3 regions of the Streptomyces sp. NPDC096048 genome follow, and region 3 is predicted to be linked to each of the others. Evidence: riboswitches for the same ligand, from Rfam matches in the RefSeq annotation. Region 3 holds a riboswitch; each other region holds the start of a gene.
The links. Region 3 has a riboswitch for thiamine pyrophosphate ahead of thiO (glycine oxidase ThiO). Riboswitches for the same ligand answer to the same signal wherever they lie in the genome.

Region 1 (2,260 bases), on a different contig from region 3:
TGCTGAAGGTCGATGTTCTCCTTGATCTTGTGCATCGGGACATGGCCCGGTCCCTCGATCATGGTCTGTACGTTGAAACGCTTGGCGATCGAGTTGAGTTCCCCGAGCGTGCGCAACTCCGCGAACTGCGCCTCGTCGTTGGCGTCCGCGATGGAGCCCGGGCGCAGGCCGTCGCCGAGGGAGTACGTGACGTCGTAGGCGGCGAGGATCTCGCAGAGCTCCTCGAAGTTCTCGTACAGGAACGACTCCCTGTGGTGTGCCAGGCACCACGCCGCCATGATCGAGCCGCCGCGCGAGACGATGCCCGTCTTGCGGTTCGCGGTCAGCGGTACGTACGCCAGGCGCACGCCCGCGTGGACCGTCATGTAGTCCACGCCCTGCTCGGCCTGCTCGATGACGGTGTCCTTGTAGATCTCCCAGGTCAGTTCCTCGGCACGTCCGTCGACCTTCTCCAGGGCCTGGTAGAGCGGCACGGTGCCGATGGGGACGGGGGAGTTGCGCAGCACCCACTCGCGGGTGGTGTGGATGTTGCGTCCGGTGGACAGGTCCATGACCGTGTCGGCGCCCCACCGGGTCGCCCAGGTCATCTTGTCGACCTCCTCCTCGATGGAGGACGTCACCGCCGAGTTGCCGATGTTGGCGTTGACCTTCACCAGGAACCGCTTGCCGATGATCATCGGCTCGATCTCCGGGTGGTTGACGTTGGCGGGCAGCACGGCACGGCCCGCCGCGATCTCCTCGCGGACCACTTCCGGCGAGACGTTCTCCCGGACGGCCACGTACTCCATCTCCGGCGTGATCTCGCCCCGGCGTGCGTACGCGAGCTGCGTCACCGCGCTGCCGTCCCTCCCCCGGCGCGGCTGGCGCGGCCGTCCGGGAAAGACTGCGTCGAGGTTGCGCAGTCCGCCGCGCGGAGAGGTGTGCTTGATTCCGTCGTCCTCTGGACGGACGGGACGGCCCGCGTACTCCTCGGTGTCGCCGCGGGCGATGATCCAGTTCTCCCGCAGCGGCGACAGTCCCCTGCGGACATCCGTGTCGACGAGCGGATCGGTGTACGGGCCCGAAGTGTCGTACAGCGTGACCGACTGCCCGTTGGTGAGGTGCACCTGACGGACCGGCACCCGCAGGTCGGGGCGCGAACCCTCGACGTACGCCTTGTGCCAGCCGATGGACTTCCCGGCCTCCGTGGTCTCCTCCTGGGCGGAGTTCTGCGTGGAGGCAGGCGTGCGTGCGTCCTTGATGGTCATGAGACCTACTCCCTACGCCGGCATTACCCGGTAACAGGTTCGGCGGTCGACGCAGCGGCTTCCGTCTGTCGACGCTTCGTGGGATACGTCACTCGGATTCGGTGACGTTTCCCGTGAAACATCGCTGGGACGGAGGTCAGCGCCCTCTCAGCCCGGTGCTCCGAGCTCCCGCGTGTACAAAGGTGCCTCCACGCTAGCGCCAATTCGGGCGCGGTGAACAGAGGGCCCCCCTCGTTCTTGCGATGATCGGTCGGTGACCACACCGCAGCATCCCCCGTTTCCACCGCACGAACCCCGCCGCGGACCGGGCTCCGAGGAAGGCACCGGCCGCGCGGCCGGCCCCGCTCCTTCCAGCGCTCACGGCGCGGGCGGCGGCAGACATGACACGGGCGGCGGCCCCGGGGCGGGTGACGGCCCCGGCGGTTCCGGTGGGCACGGCGGGCACGGCGGTTCCGGTGGGCACAGCGGCCCCGGCGGGCACGGTGGGCACGGCGGGCACGTTGGGCACGGCGGGCACGGTGGGCACGGGCACTCCCACAGCCACGGTCCGGCCGCGCCCGTCTCCCGCCACCTGCGGAAGGTCATCGCCGCGGTCCTCATCCCGTTCGCCGCGGCGGTGCTGGTCGGACTCGCGCTGCTGTGGCCCGGCGGTGCGCCGCCGCATGAACGCACCGGGGTCGGCTTCGACCGGCAGACGCAGGACGCCACCGTCACCAAGGTGGTCGAGCTGAGCTGTCAGTCCGTCAACGCCTCGGGCGTCCCCCCGACCGGCGACACCTCCACCGCCGAGGGCTCCTCCGCGGTGCAGCAGGCGCAGGGCGAGTGCAAGCGGGCGACGATCCGTGTCGACACCGGCAAGGACAAGGGCCGTACGTTCACCGAGATCGTCCAGCCGGACCAGTCACGGCAGCTGCACGAGGGCCAGAAGGTGGTGGTCGCCTACGAGCCCTCCGCGCCGAAGGACCTGCAGTACTCGGTGACCGACATCAACCGCGGACTGCCGCTGGCCCTGC
Region 2 (2,260 bases), on a different contig from region 3:
GTGAGGTCCACGACTTGACCCACTGGTCGCGATGGTCGGCGATCTTCGCCGGGTCCATGGTCTCCGGGTCCTCGGCCTGCGGCCCGAACTTCCGGAACGCCTCGGGAATCCGCGCGCCCTCCCGCACCGGGTAGACGAACATGTTCAGCGGCAGGTCCTCCTGGAACTCCCTGCCGATGAGGAAGTCGAGGAGTGCCTTGCCGCCCTCGGGGTTCCCCGCGTTGCTCAGCAGACCCGCGTACTCGACCTGACGGAAGCAGGTGCCGGTGGCGACGCCCGTCGGCGCGGTGGTCGGCTGCGGGTCGGCGTAGATGACCTCGGCGGGCGGGGACGAGGCGTAGGAGACGACGAGCGGGCGGTCGCCCTTGGCCTCCTTGCCGCCGGCCGAGCCGGAGAACTCCTCGTTGTACGCCTGCTCCCAGCTGCCGACGACCTTGACGCCGTTCGCCTTCAGCTTCTTCCAGTAGTCCTCCCAGCCCCGGTCGCCGTAGTGGGCGGCGGTGCCGAGCAGGAAGCCGAGGCCGGGCGAGGAGCTGCCCGCGTTCTCGGTGACGAGCAGGTCCTTGTACTCGGGCTTGACCAGGTCGTCGAAGGAGTCCGGCGGGGTCAGCTCGCGCTTGCTGAAGTACGCCTTGTCGTAGTTGACGCAGACGTCGCCGGTGGTGACGGGCGTGACCCGGTGCTGGTCCTGGTCGGCCCGGTACTCGGGGAGGACCAGGTCGGAGCCCTTCGCCTCGTACGGCTGGAACAGCCCGTTGTCGAGCGCGCGGGACAGCAGCGTGTTGTCGACGCCGAAGAGGACGTCGCCCTGGGGGTTGTCCTTGGTGAGGATGGCCTTGTTGACGGCCTGCCCGGCGTCGCCGTCCTCCAGCACCCGGACCTTGTAGCCGGACTTCTTCTCGAACGCGGCGATGACGTCCTTCGACGCGGCCCACGAGTCGTGGCTGACGAGGGTCACGGTCTTGGACCCGCCGGAGCCCTGACCGTCGCCGTCGGACGACGATCCGCAGGCGGCCAGGCCGCCGACCATGCCGAGCGCTACGGCCACGACGCCGGCCTTCTTGGTGATGCTCACTGAATTCCTCCTGGGTGACCAGGAGAAGACGCGGCCCCGCCCGGAACCCCTGGCGAGGGTCCCGGGCAGGGCGCAACAGCTCGAGTGGTGACCGATCTCCCTACCCAGAATGACCTGGGCCAGGTTCGGAGGGTCTGCGGCCGGTGCCGCACTCTCAGCGCTGTGGCGCTCCCCTGTCGGAATATGAAGATGTAGTTCCGTATGACATATCACGTATGACGTATGCGACTGTCGTACGACGATGTGCTGACGTCGGTCAGGTTACCGCTCGCTCGCGGCGAGCTGACCACACGCCCCGTCGATCTCCTGCCCACGGGTGTCCCGGATCGTCACCGGCACACCATGCGCCGCGATCGCCGCCACGAACGCCTTCTCGTCCTCGGGCCGCGACGCGGTCCACTTCGAGCCGGGCGTGGGGTTGAGCGGGATGAGGTTGACGTGCACGGGCCGGCCCTTGAGCAGCCGCCCGAGCCGGTCGCCGCGCCATGCCTGGTCGTTGATGTCCCGGATCAGCGCGTACTCGATCGACAGCCGCCGGCCCGACCGCTCCGCGTACTCGAACCCGGCGTCCAGCACCTCGCGCACCTTCCAGCGCGTGTTGACGGGGACGAGGGTGTCGCGCAGCTCGTCGTCGGGGGCGTGCAGCGAGATGGCGAGGCGGCATTTGAAGCCCTCGTCGGCGAAGCGGTGGATCGCCGGGACGAGGCCGACCGTGGAGACCGTGATGCCGCGCTGGGAGAGGCCCAGTCCGTCGGGCTCGGGATCGGTGAGACGTCGGATGGAACCGACGACGCGGTTGTAGTTGGCGAGGGGCTCGCCCATGCCCATGAACACGATGTTGCTCAGCCGGGCCGGGCCCCCGGGGACCTCGCCGTCCCGCAGGGCGCGCATTCCGTCCACGATCTGGTGCACGATCTCGGCGGTGGACAGGTTCCGGTCCAGGCCCGCCTGTCCCGTGGCACAGAACGGGCAGTTCATGCCGCAGCCCGCCTGGGAGCTGATGCACATGGTCACCCGGTCCGGGTAGCGCATGAGGACGGACTCGACGAGCGTCCCGTCGAACAGCTTCCACAGCGTCTTACGGGTGGTGCCCTGGTCGGTCGACAGATGCCGCACGACCGACATCAGCTCGGGCAGCAGCGCCTCCCGGAGCCCCTGGCGGGACCCGGCGGGAATGTCGGTCCA
Region 3 (2,260 bases):
CTCCACGCGCTCCACGCGCGCGTGTGTGCGCAGTACGGCGCCCGAGTCGGCGTACCAGCCGGTCATCGGCGCGGCGACCTCGGCGGGCAGCGCGCCGGCGAGGGGCCGGTCGGCGGCCTCCACGACGGTCACGGCGCAGCCCGCCTCGCGCGCGGCGGTGGCGAACTCGGCGCCGATCCAGCCCGCGCCGACGACCACGATGTCGTGCTGCCGGGCGAGCACCGGGCGCAGCCGTTCGGCGTCGTCGAGGGTACGCAGCAGGTGAACGCCGGGGACGCCCTCCGCTCCGGGCAGCCGGATCGGTTCGGCGCCGGTCGCGAGGACGAGGACGTCGTACGGCACGGGTCCGTCGGAGGTGTCCAGGACGTGCGCGTCGGGGCGGACGCCCAGGGCCTCGCGGCCGAGCCGCAGGGTGATGCCGAGTGCTTCGAAGTCGACGTCGAAGGCCGAGCCCTCGGCCGTGCCGAGCAGGACGGCCTTGGACAGCGGGGGACGGTCGTACGGCTGGTGCGGCTCCGCGCCGATCAGGGTCACGGTGCCGGTGAAGCCCTGCTCCCGCAGCGCGACGGCGGTCTGCACCCCCGCCATGCCCGCGCCCACCACGACCACGCGGCGCTCCGCGTCCGCTCCCCGTTCCCCGGTCTGCTCCTGCGTCTGCTCGCTCACCTGATCACCTTAGACACCGACGATCCGTCAGTCAGTGCTCGCGTTCGGTGACCTGCTCCACAACGCTCGTCCCGCTGCCCCGCCGCGACTCCCACTCCCAGGTCTCGTCCAGGCGCACCCGCCCGTCCGGCAGCTCGACGACAGTCGACACGCAGTGCCCCGACGACGTACCTCCGTCGGTCTTGAGCTGCACGTACCGGAAGTCGAGGCGGTCGCCCTCCCTGGTGCCCACCAGACGGCCGCGGACGACGTCACCGCCCGCGTACTCGGCCCATACGGCGCCGTCCTGCTCGTGGTAGGTGAACCGGGTCCGCGTACCCACCTGGCCGGGCGCCTGGTCGGCGACGGGGGCGAGAACGAGACCGTCGAGTGAACGCGCCACGGGCGGAGGCTCCCTTACAAGTGCGGTGCGCTGCGGGCTAGGGTGGCCAACGTAAAGCACTCGCGGGAGCCCGGACGCACCGGGCTGAGAGGGAGGCTGGCGGCCTCCGACCGTACGAACCTGATCCGGGTCATGCCGGCGAAGGGAGGGGCTGGACGCCCATGTCGTCACCACCGACTTCCGCTTCCGTGTCCAGATCTGCCGCGACGCACGCGACGGCCGCGACGCATGCGACGGCCGCCACGCACGCGACGGCCGCGCCGTCGCTTACGCCGGACGTCCTCGTCGTCGGCGGCGGGATCATCGGCCTGGTCACCGCCTGGCGGTCCGCGCAGCGCGGGCTCGCCACGGCCCTCGTCGACCCCGAGCCGGGTGGCGGGGCCGCCCAGGTGGCCGCCGGGATGCTGGCCGCCGTGACGGAGCTGCACTACGGCGAGCAGACACTGCTCGCGCTGAACCTCGCCTCGGCCCGCCGCTACCCGGAGTTCGCGGCCGAGCTGGCCGACCTCACGGGCCACGACCTCGGTTACCGCCGGTGCGGCACCCTCGCCGTCGCGCTGGACGCCGACGACCGGGCCCACCTGCGGGAACTGCACGCGCTGCAGCAGCGGTCGGGCCTGGAGTCCGAGTGGCTGACGGGGCGCGAGTGCCGGCGACTGGAGCCGATGCTCGCGCCGGGTGTGCGCGGGGGGCTCCGGGTGGAGGGCGACCATCAGATCGACCCGCGGCGCCTCGCCGGCGCCCTCGTGGCCGCCTGCGAACGCGCGGGCGTCGTCTTCCACCGGGCGTGGGCCGACCGGCTCACCGTCGTGCGCGGCGGCGAGCGGGCCACGGGTGTCGTCACGGCCGACGGCACCGCGCTGGGGGCCGGGCAGGTGGTGCTGGCCGGCGGCAGCCTGAGCGGACGGCTCACGGGCGTCCCGGACGACGTCCTGCCGCCGGTGCGGCCCGTGAAGGGGCAGGTGCTGCGGCTGACGATGCCGCGGACGCACGGGCCGCTGCTGAACCGGACGGTGCGCGCCGTGGTGCGCGGCAACCCCCTCTACCTGGTGCCCCGGGAGAACGGCGAGCTGGTCGTCGGTGCCACCAGCGAGGAGCTGGGCTGGGACACCACGGTCACCGCGGGCGGCGTCTACGAGCTGCTGCGCGACGCCCACGAGCTGGTCCCCGGCATCACCGAGCTGCCCCTGGCGGAGACCCGGGCGGGTCTGC

Region 1: it holds a riboswitch for thiamine pyrophosphate, as region 3 does, so the genes downstream of both, thiC (phosphomethylpyrimidine synthase ThiC) here and thiO (glycine oxidase ThiO) in region 3, are expected to answer to the same signal.
Region 2: it holds a riboswitch for thiamine pyrophosphate, as region 3 does, so the genes downstream of both, ACIQ6R_RS30235 (thiamine ABC transporter substrate binding subunit) here and thiO (glycine oxidase ThiO) in region 3, are expected to answer to the same signal.

What each region holds. Positions count from the first base shown of each region.
Region 1 covers NZ_JBIWGG010000007.1:191,031-193,290, forward strand. The annotation lists gene thiC (phosphomethylpyrimidine synthase ThiC) at 1-1,247, opposite strand, end outside; TPP riboswitch at 1,240-1,429, opposite strand; gene ACIQ6R_RS20840 (YibE/F family protein) at 1,501-2,260, shown strand, end outside.
Region 2 covers NZ_JBIWGG010000012.1:65,959-68,218, forward strand. The annotation lists gene ACIQ6R_RS30235 (thiamine ABC transporter substrate binding subunit) at 1-1,075, opposite strand, end outside; TPP riboswitch at 1,155-1,260, opposite strand; gene rlmN (23S rRNA (adenine(2503)-C(2))-methyltransferase RlmN) at 1,337-2,260, opposite strand, start outside.
Region 3 covers NZ_JBIWGG010000003.1:389,345-391,604, forward strand. The annotation lists gene ACIQ6R_RS09715 (NAD(P)/FAD-dependent oxidoreductase) at 1-666, opposite strand, end outside; gene ACIQ6R_RS09720 (hypothetical protein) at 698-1,048, opposite strand; TPP riboswitch at 1,101-1,212, shown strand; gene thiO (glycine oxidase ThiO) at 1,237-2,260, shown strand, end outside.